4 regions of the Alteromonas sp. 4NS20-0143 genome follow, and region 2 is predicted to be linked to each of the others. Evidence: predicted binding sites of a transcription regulator. Region 2 holds the regulator's gene; each other region holds the start of a gene.
What was found. Region 2 encodes FNR, which switches genes on or off when oxygen is low (the NO sensors DNR and NnrR bind a similar motif). Its sites were predicted from a motif close to TTGATCTAGATCAA; they were not measured.
Positions count from the first base shown of each region.

Region 1: the regulator FNR is predicted to act here: its motif matches at 6,688-6,701, upstream of AC27HD_RS00730 (PRC-barrel domain-containing protein).
Region 3: the regulator FNR is predicted to act here: its motif matches at 4,898-4,911, upstream of AC27HD_RS15450 (GbsR/MarR family transcriptional regulator).
Region 4: the regulator FNR is predicted to act here: its motif matches at 5,199-5,212, upstream of AC27HD_RS04735 (DUF3149 domain-containing protein).

Region 1 covers NZ_BAAJLR010000001.1:173,853-181,600, reverse strand. Annotated here, with positions in the region: gene AC27HD_RS00760 (EAL domain-containing protein) at 1-2,718, opposite strand, end outside; gene AC27HD_RS00755 (ribonuclease J) at 2,884-4,191, opposite strand; gene AC27HD_RS00750 (DUF2750 domain-containing protein) at 4,377-4,727, opposite strand; gene AC27HD_RS00745 (LysR family transcriptional regulator) at 4,742-5,578, opposite strand; gene AC27HD_RS00740 (hypothetical protein) at 5,705-5,875, opposite strand; gene AC27HD_RS00735 (MaoP family protein) at 6,275-6,628, shown strand; gene AC27HD_RS00730 (PRC-barrel domain-containing protein) at 6,836-7,579, shown strand; gene AC27HD_RS00725 (ArsR/SmtB family transcription factor) at 7,656-7,748, opposite strand, start outside.
Region 2 covers NZ_BAAJLR010000001.1:498,083-505,830, forward strand. Annotated here, with positions in the region: gene AC27HD_RS02115 (glucosaminidase domain-containing protein) at 1-34, shown strand, start outside; gene AC27HD_RS02120 (DUF2987 domain-containing protein) at 31-666, shown strand; gene AC27HD_RS02125 (patatin-like phospholipase family protein) at 658-1,668, opposite strand; gene ttcA (tRNA 2-thiocytidine(32) synthetase TtcA) at 1,669-2,622, opposite strand; gene uspE (universal stress protein UspE) at 2,802-3,725, opposite strand; gene fnr (fumarate/nitrate reduction transcriptional regulator Fnr) at 3,843-4,583, opposite strand; gene AC27HD_RS02145 (sulfite exporter TauE/SafE family protein) at 4,631-5,290, opposite strand; gene ccoS (cbb3-type cytochrome oxidase assembly protein CcoS) at 5,277-5,492, opposite strand; gene AC27HD_RS02155 (heavy metal translocating P-type ATPase) at 5,494-7,748, opposite strand, start outside.
Region 3 covers NZ_BAAJLR010000008.1:87,492-95,239, reverse strand. Annotated here, with positions in the region: gene AC27HD_RS15465 (substrate-binding periplasmic protein) at 1-320, shown strand, start outside; gene AC27HD_RS15460 (ATP-binding protein) at 636-3,338, opposite strand; gene AC27HD_RS15455 (MFS transporter) at 3,544-4,749, opposite strand; gene AC27HD_RS15450 (GbsR/MarR family transcriptional regulator) at 4,962-5,519, shown strand; gene AC27HD_RS15445 (cytochrome ubiquinol oxidase subunit I) at 5,531-6,901, shown strand; gene AC27HD_RS15440 (cytochrome d ubiquinol oxidase subunit II) at 6,911-7,748, shown strand, end outside.
Region 4 covers NZ_BAAJLR010000002.1:226,215-233,962, reverse strand. Annotated here, with positions in the region: gene AC27HD_RS04750 (M16 family metallopeptidase) at 1-2,546, shown strand, start outside; gene gshA (glutamate--cysteine ligase) at 2,608-4,227, shown strand; gene AC27HD_RS04740 (transglycosylase SLT domain-containing protein) at 4,295-4,933, shown strand; gene AC27HD_RS04735 (DUF3149 domain-containing protein) at 5,384-5,506, shown strand; gene smrB (endonuclease SmrB) at 5,566-6,165, opposite strand; gene prmB (50S ribosomal protein L3 N(5)-glutamine methyltransferase) at 6,332-7,267, shown strand; gene aroC (chorismate synthase) at 7,277-7,748, shown strand, end outside.

The DNA.
Region 1 (7,748 bases), 320 kb from region 2:
CTGCATGTCGGTCAACCTGTCGGAAAGCTGTCTACTAAGGCCAGGGTAGCGCAAGTAGAGTCGCTCTAGCTGCTTTGGCAACGGCTCTTTTTGATTAAAGCCGAATACATGCTCAAAGGCTGGGTTTGCTGCCACTAGCTTTTTGTGTTCGTCAAAAATAATGACCCAATCGCGGGTTTGTTTGAACGCGTCGCTAAATAACGATACCTGCTGCTGTGCTTTTCTTAGCCGGGTCAACGACTTATGTCGAGAATAAAGATAGGTAATAAGCAAGCAAAGCAATAATGCACCGTAAACGGCGTACGCTAAAGGTGAGCGATATGGCGCATAGGGCACAAACAGTGATATTTGCGCCGCTCGATAGCTCGATTCGAAACTGCCAGGTGTGGGAACCACAGAAAACGTGTATTTCCCAGGCTCTAAGTTCGCAAAGGTTATTTTCGCATCTTCTGTGACCCCTTCGGAAACAAGTTTATTCCCATCGAGTAGCTTATAATAATACTTGGTCTCGCCAATACCTGATGTAGTGAGTGAAGAAAAATAAACAGTCAGGCCAAAGTCGTCGTGGGCGAGGTCGAAATGCTGACCATTTAGATTTTTCAGCCCTTGAGGAAGTGTCCGTTTTCCAACTGAGACTCCAGTAATGGCGGTCTGTTTTCCCACCAATGTCTGGCCCTCATCAGAGACGTCTAGCTGCTCCGGTGAAAAGACAACCACACCGCTGGTAGAGCCATAAGCTAACCGGCCGTCACTGAGGATAATAGAAGCACCTTGGTTAAACTCCGATACCGAAAGTTCACGGCCATAAATGAAATTCTGAACCGCACTTGCCCGAGGATCATAGCGATGTAACCCCTGGTGTGAACTAAACCAGATATTCCCCGCACTGTCTTTTTGCAGGCCATAAACAATGTTGGTCACCAGAAGGTTTGACTCATCCAGCGTGTATAAAGGTTCAAACGTATCGGCGTCTAACCCAACTAGCCCTCTACCGTTATGCGCCAACCACAGTACGCCCGTATCATCTATCACCCAAGAACTCACTGATTGATTGCTCAGTCGCTCGCCCTCAGCAAAACGGTACACAAGGCGATGATCATACGTTGTGAGGTCAAGTAACCATACGCCCCCTTCTGTACTAAAAAACATAGCGTTGTGATACTTAGATTCACCAAGAAAGGATGTGTCGAATTTTACGTCGAAAATACTTGGATCGAGTGGCAGCGGCGTTAACGTTTCTGATGTAAAATCATAGGTGTAGAACTCGGTAGGCCCGGTAAAAAACATAACGCCATTTGAGGTTATTGCAGGGTTCGAATCCCACGCATTGAATACACTGGCATCTCCTCCCCCTTTTACTGATGGCACCGAAATGCTGCCAGTTTCCGGGTCAAACACCCGAATACCCTCATACTTTTCAAGAACCAACTTATTATCTGGAGTCCTTATGATTCGGTCGACGGAATTGGTTCCTAACAGTGAGTCTTCAACCTCCTCTCTCAAAAAGTGCGACGAGGATTTCGTGGCAAAGTCGTACCGACTCATCCCGTTAGCGGTTCCTATCCACAATTGACCGGGAGATGTCTCAGCAAAAGACCACACCACGTTATCGCTCAACCTATCTACACCGGATCTTCGTTCGTTTTGAATAGTGTAAATATCTGAGCTTTGTATTCCAAAGTGCAGCGCACCGGCGAAAACGGTGCTCAGCCAAAGATTACCTCTTTCTGTCTTCGCAATGGCCGAAACCTTTTTGTCCGACAGCTCGGAACGACCGTTATTTGGCTGAAGTATGTGTTCGTAAACCCACTTGCCTTGTGTTCTTTTAAGTTCAAACAGTCCTTTGTTCGTTCCCATCCAAAACGCATCGGCTTCAGACTGAACCATTGTCCATACATTGCGACCTGTGAGTACCTTCTCAAAGCGGCTCTGCTTGTTGTCTAGCACCTGCGCAATAAAACTGTCCTGCTCTGAATTAAATACCCCGTTTACCGTGGTGATCCAAATTCGGTCACTTTCATCCTGCATCAAGAATTTTGCGTTTTGATTATCTTCATCTGGCTCGATGCCGTCTAGGTAATCAAGGGGCTGCAGCAATGTTGATTCGTCAAGGGTATTACGGGTAAAAACACCTAAGGTGGTTGCTACAATCAGTATGTCTTCAACCATCATTGCGTATCGAATGGAATGAGAATCGTCTAACATCTTATCGGTTAGCGATGCTAGCACTTCTATTTCACCGGTTGATACATTCAGTCGCTGTACTTTTTCAGATAAGGCAAGGATGAGGTGTGAATCATCTTGCCAAAAGAAAGACTCGGCATGCTGATTATATTCACTGTAATACTTGTAAGGTGTTGCGGGGAGTTGTGATATGGCCTGCGTTTCTAGGTCCACACGATATATGCCGCGCCCATAAACGCTCACAAATAAGGCTTTGTCTTCTTGAACAGTCAACTTCCAAATGGAGCTGTTTGAAAATAGACTGTCGCTATTATCGATAATAGTCGTTTGAACACCATCCCAGCGCACCACACCGCCGTCAGTAGCTATCCAAACAAAACCCTCTTTATCGATAACGATGTCATTGACAACATCTTGAGGTAGCCCATTTTTAGTCGACAGTGGTTGGAAGACCGGGTTTTGGATCCGAGGCTCTGCGAAAGACAAAAAGCTGACAAGCAATAAACAAAATGTGGCGAAAATGTGTCGATGCATACCCAGTGTCATTGAAGTAAGTAAATTCCCACACGCAGTGTATCAGAATGATTGATGGATGGGCAGCCTATATAACCAACACGTTATACTCCTTGTTATGAAATTAAGTACTTGATTAATCAAACACTTGCAAAACCAGCCAACGCAATTTTGCGAAGCCGCGCTCTATTCTTGCTGTACTGGCACTCGACCAACAGGAATGACATTTCGTCGAATACTTGGCTGAGGCGCTAAACGGTATAAATCGCCGTTCTCGCCCACATAGGTTTTCATGATACCTACAGACTTCGCCACCTCAGCATGCGCCATTAAATGACTGTGTTCACCGTGTACCGGAATAGCTATTTTTGGCTGCACCCAGTTGTACATAAGTTTCAGCTCTTCTGCACAAGGGTGTCCACTTGCGTGAATGGGCAGGGTGCTATCCTCACTGTGAATTGTCCCAATGCCCTTCCCTTTAAACGCAGTATTTAAACGAGCAACGGTCTCTTCATTGCCTGGAATAACGATACTCGAAAATATAACGGTATCGCCCTTCTCAAGCTGAAGATGAGGATGAGTGTCATGAGCAAAGCGAGCGAGTGCAGCATTTTTTTCACCTTGGCTTCCCGTTGCAACCACAAGTACTTCTTTAGGCGGCAAATACCCTAAGTGATGTGCGTCGGCAATAGGCAAATCATCAGGCCAAATCCCCTGTTGGCGGGCGATACCATACATATTCAATAATGAGCGCCCGTAAAGGCCCATATACCGACCGGTTTTTTTTGCAATCTTTGCCAGAGTAATAAGCCGAGCAATATTACTTGCAAAGCAGCCTACTACCACGCGACCTTTAAGCGGCAATATAGTGCTTAACAACCCGTCGTAGCAATTGCGCTCGGAAATGGAGAAACCAGGCTTATTTGCATTGGTGGAGTCGCCCACGAGGGCAAGAATATCTTCATTCGCTAGTTGCTTGTAGAGCTTTGGCTCGAAGGGTCTACCGGTCACCGGCGATGCGTCTATTTTCCAATCTGCAGTATGTAATATTGCCCCCGCAGGGGTATCAATTTTTAATGCAAATGGCTCTGGTAAAGAATGAGTTATTTCTAGCCACTTAACAGAGAACACGCCAATGGTAACCGTATCGCCCGCCGATACTTCAATGATGGGTATCTTATTGGCAAGCTTGCTTCTAGATAGCTTTCTGCGCAGTACTTCGGCGGTAAACGACGTGGTGTAAATGGGCTTTTGAAAACGCTGCCAAAGATAAGGGATTGCGCCAACATGGTCCTCATGAGCATGGGTGATAACGATGCCAGCAAGCGCATCTTTTTGATTTGCAATAAAGGATGGGTCTGGTGCAACCACTCTGTGCGTTGTTTTTGACGCTCGCGCGTTTTGCTTATAGGGAGCGGTGAGAGGCTCGTCAAACGATACACCGCAATCTACCATTAGCCACTGTCCATTATGACCGTACAAATTTAGATTCATTCCTATTTCGCCCGTTCCTCCTAAAGGAGCAAACCATAAATCTTCAATGCCTGGCTCTAACAAGTGTTGTACCTCTACAATAATGCAAACAATAGGAAGTTGTGACAGTGACGTGCCGTGTTTGGCTTTGGCCTCATTGTGCGAGGCCATAACATGTAAACGATAAATCGAACGGGAGGATCACCCTACAAAGATTCAGCAAACTCCTGTGGAGATATCACTTCACCTTCTTCTGCCGGCACGGGGCACACAATAACCATTAAGTTGTCTTGGGTCATTCCAGGCACCCATTTTGTCAAAAAGTCATCAGTCGTCAGTTCCATCGCCTCACAATGGTCCCAGTCATCTGTAGCCCAAAGAAGGGCTAATTCAGCATCAGGCCATACCGGCACGCCGTCGTCTTCATCGGTGGTTAGCATGACGCAACCGTGCTCATCTTTAAGAATAAACAACTTCTGCTGTGATTTTATTTCGGCAATGCTTGCCTCTAAACGTTGAAACGCGTTTTTTTCTAACATTGGGTGTAATGATGACATATTTTTCTCGCTACTTAATTCGGGGCGATAGAAGAAACGCTGGTTATAATATCAGCCAATCCTATTCGTCTTATTTGTTTCATAGTGTGAAGGTAAACCTTCAATGAAATATCGTCGATGGGCTCAATTAACGTTAACGGTGCCCTATCTCTTAATTGTGACTCTACATTTACCGGTAATACCGCAATTCCACCTTCAGCGCATAAATTATTAAGCGCCAATGAAAGGGAGTTTGTGCGTAATTTTGCATCTCGCAGCTGCGGATAAGCGGTGAGCAACCAGTCTCTTGCCTTTGCGCCCCAGTCTATCGCCACAAATTCTTCAGCCTTTATCTGTGAAGAAGGCTCGCCAACTCGATATAGACCGAGTGGCTGCTCAAACAAAATTACACTGGTAACATCTTCTGATTTGAGAGGCTCTGTAGAAAAAGCGAGGTCGGTAACCCGCTCGTGAAGCTGTCGGGATAACGCATCTAGCGTGAGTATGTCTGCTTTTACAGAGAAGTCAGGAAAATGTTTGTGAAGGTGAGTGAGTGTTTGTGGTAAAAACAAGTCGCTTGCTAATTGCGTGGCGCCGCACACCGCATATTCAGAACTTTGCACCTGCAGCTCCTGCTTTGCGTCGTTTAACGTAGCGCAAAGCTGTCGAGCAAAAGGCAGCAGCTTTTCGCCCGACTGGGTAAGCTGAATGCTATTTCGCTGACGTATGAAGAGCGTAGTGTGAAAATATTCTTCTAAGAGTTTGATTCTGGCGCTTACTGCAGACTGAGTAAGGTAGAGGTTCTCGGCAGCTTTGCCAAAATGGCGTGTTTTAGTCACCTCTATAAAAGTGGTGAGAAAGCGAATATCCATGCTTGCAGTACAACCAGCGTAATGTAAAACCAAATTTGGCTAAATGATACGTTAATTGAGGCGAAAAGCACAGTATCGCGCTACCGAATGATAGCGCGATATTATCTTTTTAAGTGATGAAGGAGATCAGTGTTGTGTTTCGTCGTGCGAACGGCGCTGCTTGTTGCGTCGCAACATAGCGCGCTTTTGCATAGCCTTTACACTTTTCTCTCGTAAAGTATTGGGCTTCTTAGAATGAAACTCACCTTCGTCTGCCGCATTCCATTCATCACTTTGAAAACGATAGTCTTTGCTCATTAGTGTCTCTAGGTTGTAATCACCCTATGATTATTGCCGCGGAGATTTTAATTGGAAACGAAATTTTATTATCGTAGCGATAATAAATATTGCTTCTTAAAATGCCGGCTTAACGCCATGCCGAATTGTTCAACATTTTGCGTAGTGCCTAGCGTTAAAACCGATAAAAAAGCCAATAAGAAAATTAATTTAACATCTGAAATTCAGATACTTAAAAGCAATAAAGCCAATTTTTTCACACCTAGCTTTTGCAAAACTAAACTCACATTATCGGCAGTTTTTTAATTTTCACATAAGCATCACTTTTTTTTATTGATAAGAAAAAAATCTTTTGCTTTATCTCAGCAAAAACATGTTTTAAAAGTGCGCTGTGGAATTAACAACGTTGGAACTATTATCATGAGCACAGCGATTCGTCCTTCAAGCAAACCCTTTGTAGATCGTCGAAAGTTTCCTTATGGCTTTAAAAAATCGGGAGATTTTAGTATTTCCGAGGCAAATATTCTCACCACCTACGGCAGTACTCTGCTTGGCCTAGAAAGCGGTGACTTGAAACCTGAAACAGCAGACGAAAAGCATTTCGTTAAGTTTGTAAACGGTAAAGCTCAAGCATCCGGTAGTATCGAAAAAACGTGGGCGAAGTATGTTCAGCTAGCAAGAGGAAGAAAGCAGTTCTTTACATTGCATAGTAGTGCTAGTAATCAAGCGGATTATGATGAATCCTACTCTGACGACGAGTTCGATGTAGCCTAAACCTCAACATAACGTATTAAAAAAGCTCGCAAATTTGCGGGCTTTTTCGTTTGGGTAAAATGATCTCAATCAAGAAGTCAGCAGAACAAATTACAAACATGATGTTTTATAGATAGAAGTGACTACACTTATTATAGAGAAAATAATGCATGCTTAACGTAACGGCAGCCTATTTTTTCTTATCAGCCGAGCAAAGGAGGCGCAAAGATGATTATAAGTTCAAAACAACTCACCCAATATTCTATACATGCCACAGATGACAAGATTGGCGGCATAAAAGATATCCTCTTTGACGATGAAACCTATACAACACGCTACTTAGTAGCAGATACCAACACTTGGTTACCGTTGAGCAGAAAGGTAGTGATATCTCCGGTATCAGTATCTCAGGTTGATGTTGAAGAGGAAAGCGTACACGTAGACATGACCGTCGACACCCTTAAAAATAGCCCATCGATTGACGAACACAAGCCGGTTTCTCGAGAGTATGAGGAGCATTTGTTCAAGTATTTTGGCTATGGCTATTACTGGATTGGTCCCGGAGCATGGGGGGAATACGCACACCCTAACGAATTGGTGACTTCACCCACCGATGAAGAGGCAGAGAGCGCGCTTCCATCAAATTCAACTAATCATTTACGCGCATGCGGCGAAATTGATGGTTATGAAGTTGCGACTACCGACGATAAGGTAGGTCATATTAGTGATTTTCTAATCGATACGAAAACATGGCAATTGGTTATGCTAGTGGTGGATACCAACAACTGGCTGCCAGGCGGCAAACATTTGGCATTGTTACCTAGCGACATTAAAGAAATTGACTGGGCGGCACACCATGTTGCGGTAAACTTAAGTCATGACGATTTAATACAACGTCCCGAAGTGGATAATGACAAGTTAGGTGATGGGCATTACATTGCTGCACTTATCGCGCAAATTACTGAGACTTAAAACGAGCGTAAAAAACTGCGTCCGCTTATTAGTGGACGCAGCGTGGGCGTGCAGTAAAAATCAACACGCCCTTGCTCTATTCACAGAAAAATTCATACATAAGCGCAATTAAGCGCTTCACTCTTTCATCAGACAAACGATAGAAAATAGTTTGACCTTCCCTTCTCGT
Region 2 (7,748 bases):
GATCAAATACAACGAGGAGTTTTTGGGCGAATGATACGAGTTGCTATGGTGTTGCTGTGTGGATTTTTCACCGGTCAGTCAATTGCAGAAACAATTGATGTTGAATACAGTCGGTTTTACAGCCACGTAAAAAAGTTGGATAACGAAGATACCCAAGCTTTGCAATTCGCATTCGGATTTCTACGTGTAGGTGAAGGGCGTTTATGCGGGATGACCAGCGCTGAAATTGTCACTGATAAACAAACAATGAGCCTAGATGTAAGCAATGAAGGACGCTTTACGGTGCCTACCGAAAAAGCGCTTAAACTTGCAAATGCAATAATACGGATATCGTTGGTTGAGCGCGCCAATGTGTGCGACATGTCGGTACAGCTTGAGACTAAACCAGAGTATTTAAAAGCTCGCTATACCAAAGATGAGTTAACGTTTGTGTATGGCCAGTACGAAGCGTTCTTTAATGAAATGGGGAGCTTCCTGTCTTTTCTCATGCCAACGGTTAAAGGCTTGATGATACATTTTGAGGACAGAGATTTAGATTATATTACGCCTGAGGGCGTGACCATCACCAATGGTGTATTGCATATTGAGCAAGAGTGGATAAGCGAAGCAAAAGGGTTATCGTTACCTCAAGCTCCGCTTCGTATTACCGCAATGGCATCAAGTTAATAGCTGATAGCGTATTTGCTCTGCCAGACGGGTGATAGTTTCTTCGCCCTTTGCGCAGAGCTCTTCTGCTCGGTGAAATTCCATAATACCAACGTCAGTGAGTTGCGGCTCAATTAAGATATCTGGCGGATCGCCAGCAAGTCGAGAACGGGTTACTCTAGCTTGCAATATCTCTAACGAACTACTCATTACGCTCATTATTCCCGGCGGGTTCTTCTTATTGACCTTTGCAGGAACTTCCATGACTTCTTCTTCAACCTTTTCGATAACTTCAGCCCCTAATGAGTCGTTATTGCTCTTGGTTTTTTTATCAAGACCGTCTTCGGAATCACTGTCTTCTGACTTACTGTCTGAAGAGAACCACTGTTTCAGTGCGTTTTGGCTTTTGGTAAAGAAGTCTTCGGTTTTTCTTTGATTGTCTTCGTGATCTTTACGCAACTTTTCAAGTCTAAGGGGTCTAAAGTCTGCATTCAGATTAACCGCAATGACAAAATCTGCGCCTAGCTGTCGACAGAGGTTCACAGGCACAGGATTGACCACCGCACCGTCTACCAACCACCTGTCATTGTACGCTACCGGTGAGAAAAGCGCTGGAATGGCACAAGACGCTTGAATTGAAGTGCCCACCGGGCCTGAATCAAAAACAACTTCGCGCCCGGTATACAAATCTGTGGCCACTGCGGCAAATGGCTTATTCATTGCCTCAAAGCTATCAGCGCAAAAGTCACTGGCGAGTTTATCAAACACTTTTTGTCCGCTGGCTAGGCCGCCTCTGCGCAGCCCAACGCCCATGAGGGCTAACACCTGCCAATCACTAAGGGAGCAGGCCCACTCTTTAAGACCTTCAAGCTTACCACTTGAATACGCGGCGCCTACGTACGCACCAATAGAACAACCTGCCACAACATCAATCTTAATACCTAGTTTTTCTAGTGCTTGTATAATACCAATGTGGGTCCAGCCTCTCGCTGCACCCGCTCCTAAAGCGAGTCCAATTTTCATCTATTGAGGTTCCATAATGTTGATGATGTCGATAGTGTCTGCTGCCTCGGCTGACTGGTCACTTTCTGGCTTTTCAAAAGTGGGCTCGTCAAAGCCAATGTCGCCATCTTTCACAGGGCCATCATGTGTAGTTATTGATTGAAAGTCGTATAAGTTACTGTCAACTAAATGGGATGGCGCCACATTCTGAAGGGCACTAAACATAGACTCAATTCGTCCAGGAAAGCGCTTATTCCAATCTTGAAGCATGCCCTTAATATGCTGACGCTGTAAATTATCTTGTGAGCCACACAAATTACACGGGATAATAGGAAAGTCAGACAGTGTAGAGTATTCTTGTATGTCGCTTTCAGTGCAATACGCCAAGGGGCGTATAACGATATGCTCGCCGTTATCACTGACTAGCTTAGGCGGCATAGACTTGAGCTTACCACCGTGAAACATATTGAGGAAAAACGTTTCAAGCATGTCATCTCGGTGATGGCCTAACGCTATTTTGGTCGCCCCAAGCTCTTTTGCTGTGCGATACAAAATAGCTCTGCGCAGCCTAGAACATAAAGAACACGTGGTTTTGCCCTCAGGAATCTTATCTTTCACGATAGAGTAGGTGTCTTCTTCTACTATCTGATAGGCTACGCCTAAGCTGTTTAAATATTCATGAAGAATATGCTCTGGAAAGCCAGGTTGTTTTTGGTCTAGGTTCACTGCCACAATATCAAAGTGAATAGGGGCGGCGCGCTTCAAAAACATAAGAATATCGAGCATGGTGTAACTGTCTTTACCACCTGACAGACATACCATCACTTTGTCATTCTCTTCAATCATGCCAAAGTCGGCTATGGCTTTACCCACATTGCGACGAAGACGCTTTTGCAGTTTATTGAAATTGTGTTTTTGCTTACTTTGCGCTGCAGCAGAGGACGGCGATTCAGCGCCGTTTGTGCCTAAACTCATAATTAACTAACTTAGTTTGTGTGAAAGCCGCCATTATACAATAAAGCGGCTTTTGTTAACTATGCTTGTGTACGTTAAATATCTTCGCTTACAGTTTCATTACGCCCTGTTACACACGGTCGCTATTTTTTAGCGATTTCTCAGCGTAAATAGCGGGCACCTTGAGGCATTTGTCAGCACTACACGGTATAGGGCGACACAAATCCGTTAGGCTTTATGGCTAACACGTCGCAATTTAGCGCATCAATAACATGTTCTGCGGTATTGCCAATCAGCGCCGCCGATATGCCAACCCGCCCAACGGTGCCAATGATCACCAGCTCAGCATCTATCTCTTTAGCAACTTGTGGGATAACACGTTCAGGTAACCCTTCTTTTACAATACATTTGTTAGGGGCAATGTCGTGTTTTGCTGCATGGGCATTCATTTCATCAAGATGATGATTTTTAACCGCGCTGTGGTACTTCTCCGAATCAAACTCGGGAACCTCTATGGCAATGTTGAGCGGAGTAGCGGGGTAGCTATTGACCAGATTAACATGGCCTTTTAGCAGCCGAGCATATTCATTGGCAATGTCGGTTATTTTGTCATTCAGGGCTGCGTGTTCTTCATCTTCGCTGCCCACGTTTACCGCCGCAATAATTTCACCATTTTCAGGCCAGTCATGGTCTTTTACTAACAACACTGGGCGAGGGCACTTTCTCATGAGATGCCAGTCGGTTGGCGTGAATATAACAGAAGCTAGGTCGTCGTGATTTTTTGTTGCTTTGACGACTAAGTCGATTTGGTTGTTAAGCGCATAATAAATGATGGATTCGTACGCTTTATTGTTCCACTCAACCACTATGTCGATATTGGAAAAACCTTGCTCTTTGAGCTGCTGTGACAGTCGCTTAGATTGGTCTTTAGTGACAGCATCGCGCATAGTATCGCGCTCGTCAGGGCTTAGCATGGTGGTCATATCGTAAGATAGGTCGTACACAACCATTAGCGCAGTAACCGTTGCGCCTGTTTTTTGGGCAACCTCGAGAGCGCGGCTTAACGCAGGTTGGTTGTCACGCTCAGCATCGACTACCGCTAAAATGTGATTACACTCAATCATAACTTCTCCTTCCTATGAAGCTCTTCATTAAGTGTAATAGACAATAGGGAAAACGTGGCTTGTTTTAGATCAAAATTTTAACAAATTTGTCAAAGCCTTCTACCACGTTAACGTGCGCTAACCATTGCAAACAATGCTCGGCCCTTTAAGGGCGGTGACTTTGCCGTCGATAGCATCAAAATCGAGTATGGTGATCAGTTTGCCATCCACTTTAATTAACCCTTCTTTTTGAAAACGACTCAGTAACCGACTGATAGTCTCAATAGTCAGGCCTAAGTAATTCCCAATTTCGTTGCGAGTCATGGTTAGGTGAAACTCTCGGTGAGAGAAACCACGCTCTTCAAAACGCTGAGACAAGTGAGATATAAAATAAAGCAGGCGTTCTTCAGCAGTGCGTTTATTGAGCATCATGATCATATCGTGATCTTGCTTTATTTCAGCGCTCATAAAACTCATGATTTGATGGCGAAGCTTGGGAAACTGAACAGACATTTCATCAAGGGTGTCGTAGGGAAGCTCACATACCATGGCCGTTTCTAGCGCCTGGGTGTAGCTTTGATGTCTACTTTCGCGAAGCGCATCGAAACCCACAATATCACCAGGGAAATGAAAACCGGTTATTTGTTCTTCACCATCTGAATTAGTCACAAATGATTTGAACGATCCGGTTCTTACTGCAAATAATGACGTAAACGTGTCGCCGTTATTAATTAATGTGTCACCTTTGTGCAGCGGCTTTTTGCGTTCGATGATGTCATCGAGAGATTCAATCTCGGTCTTATTCAACGCCACTGGTAAACACAAGTGACTGAAGCTGCAGTTTTGGCAGTGGATAGAGAATCCGCTTCCTTTGCTCATAATTTCTATTCTCTGTAAGTTCACACCCCTAAATGGTACAACATCATTTAGGATAATGCGCTATAAATAAGATAAGCTGCATATAAGGCCATGGCAATGGCGATGCATTGTCGAACAGCACTATGCTTAAACCCCTGAATAATATACTGGCTACTGGTGCTTACAGCAAGCAAGGTTGGCAGTGTACCCAGCCCAAAACACAACATGATACCAGCGCCTTGAACCGCTGAGCCCGCCGCGAGAGACCAGGTTAAGGTGGAGTAAACTAGGCCACACGGCAACCACCCCCAAATAAACCCATAGGGTATGGCACTAAAAGGGGTTTTAAAGGGGAGAAAGCGTTTTGAAACCGGCTGGATATAGCGAAATAAATGTTTGCCCACACTCTCAAGCGCCGTAAGCCCTGTCCACCATTTTCCTAAATAGCATGCCAATAAAAATACCATAACAGCACTTAAAATGGACAACGCATAACTGGCCACGGGCACAAAGTCGGAGGCCATTTTGCCTAAGGCGCCGGTGATTGCACCTGCAAGGGTGTAACTAATAATACGACCAATGTTGTAGGCAAGAGTGAAGGGAAGTGCAGGTTTATCTTTTGGCGTTACCATTCTAAGCGCCGATACAATGCCACCGCACATTCCAACGCAGTGCACGCCGCCGGCTAAGCCAATCAAAAATGCAGAAAAGTAATTAATCTGATCCATACTTATCTTGTTCTTGTTGAAGCTTTTTGCGTTGTTCGGCCAGCTTCTTCTCTTCTGGCGGTAAGTCGTCATCAAACAAAATGCTGTAACCTTGTCGGTCTAAGTCTTCAAATTGATTTGATTTAACAGCCCAAAAAAAGATAACGATCGCAAGAGCAACAATGATAATCGCAATGGGAATTAAGACATAAATAATGCTCATGTTATTTGCTCAATAATCGTGTTGAATTTGTAACCACAATGATACTGCTTAACGACATACCTACAACAGCCACCCAAGGGGAAAGTAAACCCGAAACGGCAAAAGGTAGAATGATAATGTTATACAGCACAGACCAACCAATGTTTTGGCGAATTTTTTTCCGGGTTTGGTGCGCTGTATCGATAAGCGCCGGTACAGACAATAACTGATCGCCCAACAAGATGACATCTGCAGCGGTTTTAGCCACATCAGTGGCGTTACCTACTGCCACTGCAACGTCGGCACTGGCCAATACTGGCGCGTCGTTAATGCCATCGCCCATCATCATCACCTTTTTGCCTTGTGACTGAAGCGTTTGAACCTCCGCGTATTTCTGTTCAGGAGTAAGGCCACCCAAGGCCACGGATACTGGCAGTGAGGCAGTAAGGTCGTCTACGTTTTGCTGCGTGTCTCCACTAAGCACTACCAACAGGTTTGTTAAAGCCAAAGCATCTAGGGTCGATTTGGTATCATCACGCAGCGTATCGCTTACTTCAAATGCTGCAACCAGTTTCCCTTTTGTCGCTAAATATACATTGGCGGCAATGGGAATACTTTCGTTACTTGATGAGTTAACACCGCAAAAGATAGCTGAACCCATTTCAAAGGCAACGCCGTTGACTTCGCCACTTATTCCGCCACCGGGTGTCACGGTAAATTGAGAGACCTTATGCTTAATGTCATCAGAAAATGCGTGTGCGATAGGGTGCTCAGAGCGTGATTCTAGTGCCGAGGCAATTTCCCAGGCCCGCTGACTGTCTACACCCTGCGCATACCAGCTATGTCGAAGGCTAAATTTACCTTGGGTAAGCGTACCTGTTTTGTCTAAGGCGACTGTATCAATTGTGGTAATTTGCTCGAGAGCGTCGGCTCGCTTTAGCAAAATGCCTTGTTTGTTCAATTTGGCCATTGCACAAGTTAAAGCTGAAGGCGTTGCTAAACCTAATGCACACGGGCAGGTAGCAACAAGCACAGAAATGGTGATCCAAAACGCATCTACATTGCCGGTATAGGTCCAATAGGCATAAGTGAGCAATGCAATGAGTAACACCGATACCACAAAGTAGCGAGAGAACTCATCAGCAAGCTGTGCCGCCTTTGGCTTGCTGGCCATGGCGCTTGCCTGCAAACGCATTATTTGATTAACCAGCGCATTCTTAAGGGTATTTGTTACGACAACGGTTAATGAACCGTCTTTGCATATCGTGCCGCCATACACTGTGCTTTTCTCATGTTTCATCACGGGGTTAAATTCCCCGGTCAGCATGGACTCATCCACCGACGCATTGCCATCAGTAACATAGCCATCGATAGGAATAGTTTCCCCAGGCTTTATTAGCACCACATCATCTTTAGACAGTTGCTTGGCTAAGCATTCGATCACGCTTCCGTCGGCTTCTAATTTGGATGCAGAAACGGGTATGTACTGCATCATATTTGCTGAAATCTGCGCCGCACGATGCCTGCTTCTATGTTCTAAAAACCGGCTTAACAGCAGCAAAAAGATAAACATACAAATAGATTCGAAGTACACCTCTCCCTGTTCTAGCAGGGTTGAACGAATACCTGCTATATAGGTGCCAAAAATAGCGATGGTAACGGGCACGTCCATATTGACAGTTTTGGCGCTTATTGCTTTTAATGCGCCCAAGTAAAATGTGCTTCCGGAATACAAGACCACTGGCGTGGTAAGTGTAAGCGCCACCCAATAAAAGTATTGGCGGGTTTCTAATTCGATAGCGCCAAACCAATCAAAATATAGGCCTGTCATCAGCATCATAACCTGCATGGTCATAATACCGGCTAACCCAAGCTTTTTAATAAAGACTTTTTCTTCGCGCTTGTAACTGGCCTCGTGCTCATCAGGGTGAAAAGGGGAGCCGGAATAGCCGATGCGCTTTAACGTGGATAGAATTTGGCTTAATTTAATGACTGAGGCAGACCAAGTTACTAAGGCACGGCGTTCCTGTACGTTTACCGCGACTTGCTTAATACCGTCTACTTTGGATAGCTGCTTTTCAATTAACCAACCGCAAGCAGCACAGGTGATACCCTCAAGAGTTAACTGTATTTGTTTATGCTTGCCTTCGTCGTAAACGAATTCATCTTGAAGCGTTGGATCATCAAACACTTTTAACCTGTCTAAGGTGTCGAGAATGCTATCGTCAGACTTTTGCGCAGGTTCGGTTCTAAACTGATAATAGTCTTCTAGGCCAT
Region 3 (7,748 bases), on a different contig from region 2:
TTCTTCAAATAGACTGGTTGCGTAAAGACATAAACTTCGACGGTATTGCAGATTACATTGGTCATTCTGATATTACACGCGCTTCTAGCTTACTAAAAACAGCCTATAATCTGGATTCTACACCGGTTTCTGACGATAGTGTATTTGTGATAGACGGTACCATTTTCACCTCAAAAGCCGAGGCATTTAATGCTTTGCCGAGTATTGAAGAAAACACTAGTGAAAAAAATAGTACTGAAGCAGAAAAACGCGATGCAATGAACAAGCGAATGTCCTTACTTGATGCGACGACCTACGAGACGCTATTAAGGCGCTGGTAGGTTGTTTGCTCCCTACCTTTTTTGATGCTTTAGGAAATGTCGTCGCAATAGGCTTTTTTGCGCTGCGGCTTTATGAGCTGCGACTATCTTTCACGGCTACTAAACGTGGCTTTCTCTTATAACTATCAATTGCGACAAGCACTTACTAAATGTTCAAGCTAGCAGACACTTTTTAGTGGCGCTCAAATACAGGCGCCGCGGCACTAATTAGCAATACTTAAATAAAGGCGCCGCTAATAATACAAAACAAGCGCCTCAAGCGTTATGACAACGCCCTTGGCGCATGCACCCTTTTTGCCTGCAATAGGGTTTACCCTACATATACATTTCTAAGATAGTGAGCAGCTCTTCGCCATCAACAGGTTTAGACACGTAGTTATTAAAGCCCGCTTTCAGTGCTTTTACGCGGTCAGAAGTATACGCATACGCCGTCAGCGCCACTGCATTAAGTGACGATATTTGCGAAAACTCACTAGAGCGAATTTTCAGCACCAGCCCCAGCCCGTCGAGTTCCGGCATACCAATGTCAGATAACACAAGGTCAAACGCCTCCGGCATTTCATTAATCTCTTTCCACGCAAGTAGGCCGTTTTTCACCACGTTAACTCGCGCCCCGTTAGACTCTAAAAAGAGTTTGATAAAGTCTCTGGCATCTTTTTCATCTTCGGCAACTAAAATCCGCAAACCGTTTAGTCGAAGCGAAGGAGACAAGTCGCTTATTTCGCTGTTCCTCACCTCAATAATCTCATCGAATACATTTAGCGGTGCTATGGGTAGCGATACAAAAAAGGTGGTGCCAGTATCAAGACCATCGCTTTCTGCGTAAATTTCCCCGCCGTGCATTTCAACAAGGCTTTTCACAATAGAAAGACCTAGCCCAAGCCCATTCTTGTTATGCTCGTTTTTGCCCTGATAGAAGCGCTCAAATACGTGAGAGATTTGCTCACGGGTCATGCCCTTTCCGTTGTCTTTTACTTTGAACAGGTAATTCGAATGTTCCCGTCTACCTTTAATATGAACCGTACCGCCTTTTGATGTAAATTTTAAAGCATTGCTCAACAGGTTATTGATTACCTGCTTAATACGTAAATTATCACCGAGTATTTGCGTATGTTCATCATCACAATTGATAGATAGCTGAATATTTTTGCCTGCGAATCCGGCTTCAAACGACTTAGCCACCTCTGCAATAGAATGAGTGATCTTTAACGAGTGAGTGGATAGTTTCATCGTTCCCGAGATTATCCGCGACAAGTCGAGGATATCGTTAATCAGTGCCGCTTGCGTAGACGCCGCGCGCTTGATAACACCTAAGGCATCTTTCATCCTATCGACGTTATCCACGTCCATCAGCGCCAGATCGGTCCAGCCTACAATCGAATTAAGTGGCGAGCGTAACTCGTGAGAAATACTGGCTAAAAACTGGTCCTTTGCTTTATCAAGCTCTTCGAGTTTGCTAATTTGTTGATCAAGAGACGATTTTAAACTCAGCGCATAGGGAATAAATAAGTGGTCAAATCCTTCAATAATTAACTTATCGTCTTCGGTCCAATCCACCGATTCATCTGCCACACTTTGTAAGTAAAGCTCGAAAGAGTTGCGCGGCGTTAATGATTTAAGCCTGTCCTGTTTCGCGGCATCACGACCAGCCCAACGAATAGTTTTGTCCCGTTGCTCCCTAAACCACACTGTGTAATAGCCTAGCTTTGCAGACACGCATGATATGTACATACCACGAATGCCGTTGAGGTTGCACGAGTCTGTCACCTGCTCTGCCAGCCTATTTAACGTAATGGACTGCTCGGAGTTAGGCGTGGCAAATTTCTCTAGCAGTTTCATTACCGTAGATTCTGAGGGGGTTTTGCCTACAAAATAATTACTTGATGGTGTTATCACCGCCATGCCGCATGAATCCGCAACCTGCAGTAATTCTTTCTCTTTCTCTCCTATCGCATCGAGCGGGTTTGAATAAGAGGTTAGCTGGTGAACAATGCTATTCAATGAACGCTGACGATTTTGGAAATGCTCCTTTTTTTCATGAAGCGTTTTTGTATGTAGCTGCCATGCATAAAGATGCCCGAGTGATTCACACACCAGGCGTTTCTTCTGATCGACATAAATAGGCTGCTTGCTATGACAAGCTATTAGGCCCCACAGCTTGCCTTCAAATACCAGAGATACCGAAAACGATGAACGCACACCCATATTTTTAAGATAGGTAATATGAGTAGGAGAAACCGAGCGCACCATAGACATAGAAAGGTCAAGTGGCGGACGCTCAGATTCTTCAATACGAGGCAACAATGGAATTGCTGCTTCGTTAACATCGAACACGCAGCGCACGCGATTCAATAAATAAAGCGCTCTGGCCTGCTGTGGGATATCTGACGCTGGAAATTTGAGGCCCTTAAACGATTTACTTCCCGATTCAGTGGCCTCTCCGATGACTTCACCACAATAGTCATCGTCGAATTGATAAACCATAACGGCATCAAACCCCACATAGTCTTGAAAATATCGCGCTATGCTATCTGCCACGTCGCTTATGGAATCGCGATCATCCACATCGGGCAGTAGTGCACGCAAGTCCATATCCATGGGTACCCACTGCTGCGCTGCTTCATAACTTAACTGTGGCGTGGGTTCTAATTCAATGACCAATAAGCCGTTAGATTCATAAGCAACGCCACTGCCTTCTTTTTCCCAGTCTTCTAGCCAGAGCGCGTTTTCTGCAAAATTCCACTGATAAGCGTGACGAACGTTGCCACCTTTTACGGCTTCAAAGATGGTTTTGAAGGTATGAGCTTCTGGGTTTGGAATGGTAAAAAGCTCAGTAATAAGCGTTTTACCTGGAACAATGTCTACTTTGAAAAGTTCGCCAATGTTACTGCTTACAACTTGAATGGTTTTATCTGCCGGATTAAGGGCTATCACGTAACCGAAACTTTGAACACTTTCGATAAGGTGAATGGGTTCGTCTGCACAATTCTCGTTTAATTGTGGCGAAGCTTGACTCATAGTGGAAACCTTTTTCTGATACGCCACTATCTAGCAAGAGATGAGGCGTCATTCAGGCGCAACATCATGAAAGCGCCTGAAAATAACTAATTCGATATGGTAAAGGTTCTAACGCCAATAATCACTTTTTCGCTTATTTTTTAATGAAAAAAGCCACGTAAGCACTAAAAACGTAGATGAACTGACTTTTCACCAAGGCTGTAAGTTAAATTCTAGACCGTTTTAAGAGTAAGCAAGCAGAAGTGCTTACAAGGCATAAGCCCGTTGTTATAAGAACGAAGGTATGTGCAGGAAGCATTGAAAACGTGCGACCTAAATAAGCAACTAAGTAAGCGCCTGCGGCAGCGCCGGATAAATGAAAAAAGCCCACCAATGCGGCCAAAAAGCCTGCTGATTTTGCTGAAAAGCTCAGCATAATAGTGACACTGCACGGCATAGCAATACCAGTAAAAAAGAAAGTGGCATAGCTGTAGGCGAGCATCATAACTAAACCGTCAAGATTTAGGAGAAATGTGAGCGCACTAATGAGTACTGACAAACTCAGTATGGCAACACTCGAAAGCCTAAACTTTAGTAAGCTAGACAACTTAGAAAGCCGAATATTGAGTATGCTACCTGCAACAAAGGCGAGAGTTGCGAGCAGTGAATAAATAGAGAAAAGCGTTTTGCTCAGCCCATGCTGCTCCATAATCATCGACGGTGCGATAGTGATGAAACAAAACACAATGCCATAGAGTAATCCGCTTGCTACGCCCATCAAGATAATCGGCGCGCTACTCTTTTTAATCAACCTGAAGGTTTCACCTAAAACGTTAGGTGAAACCGCCGGACTGTGACGGGAAATAGTCTCAGATGCGATTAAAAGAAGTAATAACGCTGCGCCCGCTATTGTTAGAACGAAATAGAAAATAGCAGACACGCCTAGTTGCTCTCCAATTACAGTACCTAGTAACGGAGCAATCGCAGGCGCAATGGCAAATGCTATGTTGGTAATAGAGAGTGATGCACTAAGTTGCTTTTCATTAAATATTTGCCTTGATAAGCCCCGTGACACTGACACTCCAACGCCTCCGCCAAGCCCTTGCACAATTCGACCTAAAAGAAAGCTGTTGTCTGAATTAGCCAATGCAACCAAAAGAGTGCCGCACATAAACACTAAAATTCCACATAACAGAAAAAAACGTTTATTTATGTAATCGCAGAGAATACCAGACAGTAACTGTGAACCTGAAAAAGCAATAAGAAAGATAGCCACACTTTTTTCAATAAGGCTAACGTTACTGTTGTAGGTATGGGCTAGATCGTGAAAGAAAGGAGTATAGATGCTAGTGGAAACCTGCCCCAGTACAGACAGTAATGTGAACGTACTTATTACCAAGTAAAAGTGGTACCGGGAAAGAGTCGATGTCATGTAGAGATACCAAAAAGCGCTGAAACGTCCTTAGTAATAGCTTACCTCTCCCGTATGACAATTTAACTATCATTCCTGTGCTATTGAGCTCGTGGGCGTAGTGAAGCGAAGCGGCGTATTTATGAAACCATATTAATGTCAAAAAAGATTGATCTGCATCAAATAGAATATTAAACTTTCAGTAATTTCTGAAACTTCAATAGGCACACAAAATGAAGATGACACCTTTGATCACATCAGCAGTAATGCACTTTGGTGAAATGGGAAGTCGATGGGGCTTTAACAGAACTGTAGGACAGATTTTGGCTCTTATTGTGTTAAACGAAGAACCTATTTCAGCACAAGAAATTGCTGATGCGCTGAATATCTCCCGCGGAAATACCAGCATGGGGTTAAAGGAACTTCAGTCGTGGAGACTCGTCAAACAGCATTTAGTACCCGGCGAACGCAAAGAGTTTTTTATTCCTGCAGGCGATATTTGGACGTTGGCCAATCGAGTTTTTGAAGAACGAAGAAAACGCGAAATAGATCCAACTCTAAGCCTACTGCGAGACCTACTGCTCGATGAGCCTGCAAATGGCACCGAAGCTGGTGCACAAAATAAGCTTAATGAAATACACGATTTATTGGAATCAATTACGGCTTGGTCTGAAGAGCTTCAAAACCTTGGACCAGAAAAACTTAATACGCTGATGAAACTCGGTTCTGGCGTAGGCCGTATGCTAGACCTTAAGGATAAGATTTTACCGGGTAAAAACAGCGTTAATTAAGGAGACGTTCTGTGGATGCATTCTTGTTGTCTCGATTACAGTTTGCTTTAAATATCAGTTTTCATATTCTATTTCCCACCATTACCATGGCTATGGGATGGTTTCTTTTCTACTTTAAAATGCGCTCTAACATATCTGGTCACCCTGTATGGATGCGTATGTACCGATTTTGGGTACGGGTTTTCGCGCTAAGCTTCGCCCTAGGTGTAGTAAGCGGTGTAACCATGTCTTTTCAGTTTGGCACAAACTGGCCTGGTTTTATGGAAAAAGTGGGTAATGTCGCTGGCCCATTATTGGGGTATGAAGTACTCACCGCCTTTTTCTTAGAAGCCACGTTCTTAGGTATTATGCTATTTGGTATTCGCCGAGTCCCTAATTGGCTGCATACCACTTCCACACTTATTGTCGCCCTTGGCACCACAACGTCTGCGTTTTGGATCTTAGCGCTGAATAGTTGGATGCAGACACCACAAGGGTTTGAGGTAGTTGACGGTGTGGTTTACGCCACCAATTGGAAAGAAATAATATTCAATCCGTCGTTCCCCTATCGCTTTGTGCACATGATGTTGGCATCGGGATTAACGGCAAGCTTTTTAATCGCCGGTCTATCAGCCTACAGAATGTTAAAAGGTGACGATAAACTTGCGCCCAAGCTTGCCCTTAAAACGGCTACTTACACAGCGGCCGTGCTGATACCGCTACAGATTTTTGCAGGCGACATGCATGGGCTTAACACCCTCGAGCATCAGCCGCAGAAAGTAGCCGCTATGGAAGGTCTGTGGGAAACCACTGAGGGCGCGCCGCTACTGTTGTTTGCTATACCGGATGAGGAAGGCAGAGAAAACCATTTCGAAATTCCCATTCCCTATGCAGCCAGCTTAATTCTTACCCACGAATTAAAAGGCGAGATAAAAGGCCTCAATGAGTTTGAGGGGGAGCATCCTCCAGTTGCGCCCGTATTTTATGGATTCAGGGTAATGGTAGGCATGGGCATGTTGATGCTGGCAGTGTCGTGGTTAGGCAGTATTTACTTAATGCGTAACCGTTCATTCCCGGTGTGGTTAAAACGTACTTTTGCCGGTATGGCATTTAGCGGTTGGGTAGCAACCCTTGCAGGCTGGTATGTTACAGAGATAGGCAGACAGCCTTATCTTGTTAGCGGTGTATTAAAAACGACTGACGCAGTAACACAACTACCACCCAGCAATATCGCGATATCGTTTACTCTGTACGCTGTTATCTACAGCGGGCTACTTATCGCCTACATCGGCACCCTAATGCTGATGTGTCGCCGAGCAGTTGAGATTGAAGAAATCACCACCGAGGAACGCGAGATCGCAAAAGCGAAAATGAGCCCCAATAACAACCCAGTCACGGTGTAAGGAGTCACTATGTTTGAACATGTTTCACCTGAAATGCTCGGTAATATCTATGTGGGTTTATTGGGCTTGTCGGTTTTACTTTATGCCATATTAGATGGCTACGACTTGGGTGTGGGCGTACTGATACCACCTCGCACAGAAGCCTTTAGAGACGACATGATAGCCTCTATTGGCCCATACTGGGATGCCAATGAAACCTGGTTAGTACTCGCAGTAGGTTTGTTACTTATTGCCTTCCCTGAAGCGCACAGCGAAGTACTGCAAACTCTTTATCTGCCGGCAACCTTTATGCTGCTAGGGCTTATTTTACGGGGCGTTGCCTTCGATTTTCGCGCAAAGGTAGTGCAAGTAAATAAGCGTAAATGGGACCTAGTGTTTAAGTATGGCTCTTTGCTCACTACCCTTGCCCAAGGCTACATGCTAGGTATTTACGTTACTGGCCTTCGCACCGATTTGTGGGCACAAGCGTTTGCCGTATTAGCAGCACTGGGTGTAACAGCGGCATACGCGTTTATTGGCTCGTGCTGGCTTATCTTAAAGTCGGAAGGTGAATTGCAGCAAAAAGCATATTACTGGGCAAAACGAGGGTTAGGGATATTAGCGCTGGGTATTGTGTCGGTGAGTATTGCCAATCTATCTCTGCATGAAGAGGTGCGCGACTTATGGCTATCGGCGCCGTGGGGAGTCATGCTATTTGCCATTCCGGTTACCTGCTTTGCGCTGTTAACACTCTGTGGGGTGCTGCTGAAAAAGCTTCCCCATAGTGATGGCAAAGGAGAATGGCTACCGTTCTTCATCGCATTGTTAGTCTTTCTACTTTGCTTTACCGCGTTTGCCATAAGTTATT
Region 4 (7,748 bases), on a different contig from region 2:
GAAACTTAAACGGCACAACAAATACAGACAGAACCAATTATTTTGAGACCGTACCAGCTAATCAATTAGAAAAGGTTTTGTGGCTTGAATCTGATCGCATGGGCTATTTACTTGAAGCGGTAGACCAGAAGAAGTTTGAGAACCAGCGGGAGACCGTCAAAAACGAAAGGGCTCAACGAGTCGATAATCAGCCCTATGGCCTTCGATTTGAGCTAAACGGCGAAGCGCTCTATCCCGAGGGGCACCCTTATTCATGGTTAACAATAGGCTACGTTGAAGATTTAGACCGCGTAGACGTTAACGATTTAAAGGCATTCTTTAAACGTTGGTATGGACCAAACAATGCAGTGCTCACCATTGGCGGCGATATTGATGTGGCCAAAACAAAAGCACTTATCCAGCAGTATTTTGGCGATATACCCGCAGGGCCAGAGGTTACGGATGCTAAGCCTCAGCCTGTGACGCTTGATGAAACGCGTTACTTAACCTTAGAAGACAAAGTACATTTGCCCCTGCTGCAAATAACGTACCCCACGGTATATGCCCGCCACGTTGATGAAGCACCCTTAGATGTGTTGGCCAATATTCTTGGCGGTGGTAAAACGTCGTTGTTTTATAAGAACTTGGTAAAGCAAGGAATGGCGGTGCAGGCCGCTGTGTCTCACCCCTGTCGCGAGCTAGCCTGTGAGTTTCAGCTATTGGCATTGGCCAATCCTGCTAAAGTGACGTCGCTAGCGACACTTCAACAAGCGCTCAACGATACATTAAAAGAATTTGAAACCCGAGGGGTTACCGCCGATGACCTTGCCAGAACGAAAGGTCAGCTAGAATCTAGGACGGTATTTGGGCTTCAAAGCGTTTCAGGTAAAGTCTCTGCGCTTGCAGCAAATGAAACCTACTACAACACGCCCGACCTCATTGCAGAAGACATTGCGCGATACAATTCGGTTACCGCTAGCGACATTATGCGTGTATACAACGACTATATTAAAGACGCCAACAGCGTTGTATTAAGTGTTGTGCCAAATGGCAGCCCTCAGCTTGCTGCAGCAGAGCCCACTTTCGAGCGACCCACGCGCACACTGCCCGATGACCAATTACAATCTGAGCATCAATCAGCCTCTGATAAGCACAAAGGTGACAATGAGTCGTTCGCTAGCGCAGCGTCAACGTTTGATAGAAGCATTATGCCAAGTGCTGGGCCTGCGCCGGTTTCTAAAGTGCCAGACTATTGGGAACGTTCGCTACGTAATGATATTAAGGTACTTGGCGTAACCAGTAATGAAACGCCCACGGTAACCATAACCTTAGGTATGGACGGTGGTATGTTGCTAGACCCAGAAGGCAAAGCAGGCACCGCTTACCTTACGGCGCTATTGATGAACGAGACCACGAAAAACTACAGTAATGAAGACTTAGCAAACGAACTTGCAAAGCTAGGCAGTTCAATTGGCTTTAGCACTGGTGGAAGGTTTACTCAGATGTCGGTGTCTACCTTGACGAAAAATATTAAACCCACGCTGGCGTTGATGGAAGAGAAACTGTTTAACCCTGCTTTTACTGAAGCAGATTTCTCGCGCATGAAAGAACGAGTTCTGCAGGGCTTGCAGCAGCAAGCAAAAACGCCCTCTAGCCTAGCGCAGAGAGCCAAAGACTTAATTTTGTTTGGGGAAGAAAATCGAGTAAGTTTGCCTGATGGAGGCACTATAGCGTCGGTAAACAATATTACTTTGGATGATGTAAAAGCATTTTATGAGCGCTTTTATTCACCCGCAAAGGCCAGCATTGTTGTTGTGGGTAACCTAACCCCAGAGCAGACCATAGAAGCGCTTGGCTTTTTAAATAACTGGGAAGGGCAAGACTATGATTTTGTCGATTACCATGAATTTCCTCAGTATCAAGAAAAAAACCTGTATGTAGTAAACAGTCCTGATGCGGTGCAGTCGGTGGTGTATATTGTGGATAGAGGTTTACCCTTTGATGCCACAGGCGAATATTTTAAATCTCGTCTTATGAATTTCCCGCTAGGTGGAGCCTTTAACAGTAGAATCAATTTAAATCTACGAGAAGATAAAGGTATAACCTACGGTGCGAGCACCGGCTTTGTTGGTGGAAAAACCTTAGGTTGGTTTGAAGTGAGCACTGATTTAACCGCAAAGGATACTGCACTGGGCATCAAAGAGATTTTTGCCGAGATAAATGCGTATAAAGAAAATGGCGTGACTGAGTCTGAAATTGAATTTATGCGAAATGCCTTTACATTAAGTGATGCATTGGCATTTGAAACGCCCTCTAGCAAAGCTCGCTTTTTACGACAGTTGCTCAGCTATGACTTGGAAAAAGGATATCGAGACGAGCAGCTCGACATCATTAACCGCATAGATAAAGCTGCTATTAACAGACTAGCAAAACAATATTTGAATGCTGATAAGATGCAAATTATTGTAGTGGGTGATAAAACGAAGATTTTGCCACAGCTGAGCTCATTAAATATACCGATGGTTGAATTATCGGTAGAGGACAACAAGCGAGAAGCGTTAGACTAAACAGCCAACGTATCTTGAATTTACACTATTGCCGCCCATGACTTCTAAACTGGGCGCAATAATGACATCACGGAATACCATTTTGACAGCAGACAACACTTGTTTCGACGCGCGCGTTAAGGCGCTTAAATCGCCAGAATTTTTAGCCTCGTTAAAAGACATAAAGCGTGGTGTAGAGCGAGAGGCGCTTCGAATCAATCCAAACGGTACGTTGGCACAAACGCCACATCCTAAGCCGTTGGGCTCGGCCCTGACTCACGAATCTATCACGACAGACTTTTCTGAGTCTTTGTTAGAGTTTATTACTCCTCCAGAGGCAAGCTCAGCAAAGACCATTGCACAACTTCAAGATATTCACCGCTTTGTTGCAGATAATATTGAAGAAGAGCAAATTTGGCCGCTTAGCATGCCCTGCTTTATTGATGATGAGACGGAAATTCCCATTGCCTATTTTGGCGAGTCTAACGTGGGTAAAATGAAGCGCGTGTATCGTATCGGGCTTAAAAATCGCTACGGTAGTATGATGCAGGCTATCGCGGGTGTTCATTTTAACTTTTCCTTACCAGAGAGCTTTTGGGCACTGTGGGCTAAACAAAATGGAACTTCTCACTCACAAGAGCAAACGTCGGCAGAGTATTTTGGCCTTATTAGAAACTATCGTCGCTTGTGCTGGTTAATTCCTTATTTGTACGGTGCGTCTCCAGCGTTGTGCAGCTCATTCTTAAAAGGCAAGGAGCACAGTCTACCGTTTAAGAAGGTGGGTAAAGGTACTCTGTACATGCCTTACGCCACATCGCTTAGAATGAGCGACTTAGGCTATACCAGCGCAGAACAATCTTCGCTAAAAATTTGCTACAACGAATTGGATAATTACGTTCGTTTGCTGCGCGAAGCGATGAGCACACCTTCCACTCGTTTTGAGCGATTTGCCTCAGGTGAAGGCGGAAATTATCAGCAGCTCAATCACAATATTATTCAAATTGAGAACGAGCTTTATTCTCCTATTCGTCCTAAGCAGCCTACTGAGTCAATGGAGAAGCCCACCGACGCTCTCGTAAGGCGCGGTATTAGTTACATAGAAGTGCGCGCATTAGATGTAAACCCGTTTTCTGCCATAGGCATCTCTGATTCGCAGTTTGATTTTCTTGATGTATTTCTGCTTTCCTGTTTGCTGATGCCCAGTGAAGCGTTAGACGAACAACAGCTTAATGAAGCAAAAGAAAATATGGATCGCGTTGTGTTGGAAGGACGAAACCCGGAGCTAATGCTGACAGAAAACGGCAACGCGGTATCGTTACCTCAATGGAGCGAAAAGCTTTTTGCATACTTTGGTCAAGCGGCCACATTGCTTGATGAAGCGAATAACACAAAACAATACACCAAGGCGGTGAGTGACGAATACGCTAAAATTCAAAACCCCGCTTTAACGCCTTCAGGGAAAATGCTTCAGTCTCTGTTAGATGGTGACAAAGACAATAGTATTTTTGGGTTAGAGTTAGCGCAGAAATACAGCAACGAAATGAAAAGCTTTGACTACACGTTTACCGATAGTGCTGAGTTTGTTAGACAGGGCGAAAGTTCGTTTGACGCACAGCGAGAAATAGAGGCGTCAGATGAAAAAGACTTTGATACCTTTATTACTGACTATTTTGCCGAGCCCCAAGCAAAAAAAAATGCCTGACATAGGTCAGGCATTAAAGGGTTCCAGGGAAACACACATTTTACTAGAACATTAATTAAGACACGCTATGAGCCAAAAGTTCAAAAAATGGGTTGTTTTTTTATCAGCCCTTATCGTTCTTTTTCCGCTGTTAATCGCAGGGTGTGCCACAACACCCCCGAAAAACAGCAGTAACTTGTGTGAAATCTTCTACGAAAAAGAAGATTGGTACGATGCCGCTGCCGATGCGAGGGATAAATGGGGCGTTCCAATTCACATTCCCATGGCGATGATGTACCAAGAGAGCTCATTTAGACACGACGCACTTCCTCCCAGAGACTATGTTTTTTTTGGATTAGTTCCTTGGGGAAGAGTGAGTTCGGCGTATGGTTATTCACAAGCGAAAACGCCTACGTGGGAAGATTACATAAGAGAAACAGATAGCGGTGGCGCAGATCGAGACGACTTTGAAGATGCCATTGATTTTATGGGCTGGTTTATCTACAAATCCCAAAAGGTCAATGGTGTGTCTAAGTGGGATGCTTACGCCCAGTACCTTAATTATCACGAAGGTTGGGGCGGGTATAAGCGTCGCAGCTACGATAGAAAGCCATGGCTTAAAAAGGTGGCATCAAAGGTCAAAGCGCGCTCGTTACGCTATGCCACTCAGCTAAAAACCTGTGAAGAAGATCTTCAGAAAGGTTGGTTTATGAAGCTATTCAGCTAAAGCTACTTCGTAAGGCGTTTGTTCTTGTCACTCTGCGGGCTGTTACACGCTCTTCGAAATTATCATATTAATAAACAGCATATCTCAAAACAAAATCATAAAACATTAGAACAAAAAAAGAGGGGGTAGATTATCTCTACCCCCTCAGCGACGCTAAGCTAAGACCGTTTTTTTGACCCAACGTCGAACAGGCATAACTAATGTATTGCAAATGATAATGATTTGCAATAGCATTTTTATGTATTTTTTGTGACCCTTCTACTTCTTGATGCAGATCAAGATACTCATGCGAAACCATTCATCCTTTTTACGCTGTTGATCTAGATCATAACCACAGCTCTCACACTTCCATACACTCCAACTATAGATTTTTTATTCACGTGCTCGTTTACGTTTTTATTTATGTACTTGTTTGCGTGTTTATTTTACGTACTAATGGAGAGAACAATTATGTTGTGGACAATGATTAAAGATCCGGTAGTGTGGGGTTCGCTGTTAGGTATAGGTATTATTGTTGGAATGATGGTGTACTACACTTATTTGTTCATGCACAACAGCGCGGCTGGAAAATAAAGCTGGTTGCTTTAAACGGCAGAAGCAGTCATACCTCTAGTTTAAAAAGTAGAGTGTAGCTACTGTTTGCCAGCCATTACCGGCACATCAAGCAGTACCAGTAAAGCGGCTTTACCGCCATATTCTAATGGGGCCTGGTGAAACGCTTTAACGTGGGGATGTTGAACCAAGTAATGGGGCAGGGCGGCTTTCAGTACGCCCTGACCAAAGCCATGCATAATACAGGCGCAGTCTACAAGGTCTTTTCTAGCGGCGTAAATGAGCGCGGCAATTTCGTCTTTTGCCATTTCTCTGGTCAGTCCGTGAAGATCTAAATGTAGCTCTGGCGAAAAATCACCTCGTCGCAATTGCTTTAAGACATGGGTGGGCACATCACTGCGGCAATAACGCATCGGGCCTTCTTGTGGCAATACGGCTTGGTACATGTCTGAAAAGTTAAACGACGCAGCAAGTTGTTTACTGTGTTTAAGGTTTTTAGCCGACGACTGCTGTTTCTTTTTAAACAGCTCTACTTGCTTATTTGGCTCTACTTTATCTTGAGCCAGCGGCTTTACGCCAGCCATTGCGTCGGTAAACGAAAAGGTCTCTTCTTGAACAGCAGGCGCGTGCGTACTTTGCTGCTTTTTCAACGCTTTCAATTCTTTTTTAAACACTTTCATAATGAATCTAATCTGCATTGGGCTTTCAAAGAAGCAAGATGCTTCTGTCAAAAGCGAGCGTTAATAAAATACCTTTCGACGCTGCTGCACCCACAGTTAATTATGTGAATTAGCATGAAGTTTGGGTATGATACCAGCTTTCAAAATATTGATGTACCCAAACGCTATGACCGATAAGTTTTACCTAGAAGAAGCCATTGACGATCTGCACACATTGCTAGATATGACCCGATGGGCAACAAGCCGTTTTAATGACGCTGAACTCTACTTTGGTCACGGCACTGATAATGCGTGGGACGAAGCCACAAGCTTGGTATTGCAAGCCCTTCACCTTCCACACCCAATCTTATCGTCAGTGGGAGAACATATATTGTCTTCTCGCCTTACAAAAAGTGAGCGTGAGAAAATAGCAGAGCTTGTATTAAAGCGCGTACAAACACGCATGCCTTTGCCCTACATTACCAACGAAGCATGGTTTTGCGGTATGCCGTTTTATGTTGACGAACGAGTGCTAATTCCTCGTTCACCCTTTGCTGAGTTAATTCAAAACCACTTCTCGCCATTTGTAGAGAACGAACCGTCGAACATTCTTGATATGTGTACTGGGGGAGCCTGCATTGCAATTGCACTTGCACATGCTTATCCAGAAGCGCAGGTAGATGCGGTGGACATTAGTTCAGACGCACTTGAAGTGGCAGATATCAACATACAAGAGCATGGCCTTAGTCATCGCGTTTATCCCATTCAGTCTGATTTATTCACAAGCCTTGAAGGGCAAAAGTACGACTTAATCATTTCAAACCCGCCGTATGTTGATGCACAAGATATGGCAGACCTCCCAGAAGAGTATCATCATGAGCCAGAACTCGCGCTAGCCGCAGGGGAAGATGGCCTTGATTTGGTCGATACCATGTTGCGTCAGGCCCCTACGTATCTAAACGATGGCGGTTGGCTATTTATCGAAGTGGGCAATAGCGAAGTGCACATGAATGAGAGATTTTCTGGCTTAGAAGTTATTTGGTTAGAGTTTGAAAATGGCGGCCAAGGCATTTTTGCTGTGAATAAAGACACACTGGTTCAGTATTTTAGTAGTAAGGATTAATGGTTAATTATGTCAGGTAACAGCTTCGGGAAACTTTTTACTGTAACCACCTTCGGAGAAAGCCACGGTATTGCCATTGGCGGTGTCGTAGACGGTTGTCCTCCAGGATTGGAAATTACTGAAGAAGACCTTCAGATTGATTTAGACAGAAGAAAGCCGGGAACGTCTCGTTATACCACTGCTCGTAGAGAAGATGATGAGGTACAAATCCTTTCAGGCGTTTTTGAGGGCAAAACAACGGGAACCAGTATTGGCCTGTTAATTAAAAACAAAGACCAACGAAGCCAAGATTACGGCAATATCGCCGACCGGTTTCGTCCTGGCCACGCCGACTATACCTACGATCAAAAATATGGCAGTCGCGATTATCGCGGCGGCGGTCGCTCATCTGCCCGTGAGACAGCTATTCGCGTAGCCGCGGGTGGTATTGCAAAAAAATACCTTAAAGAAGTTCACGGTATCGAAGTGTTGGGTTACCTAT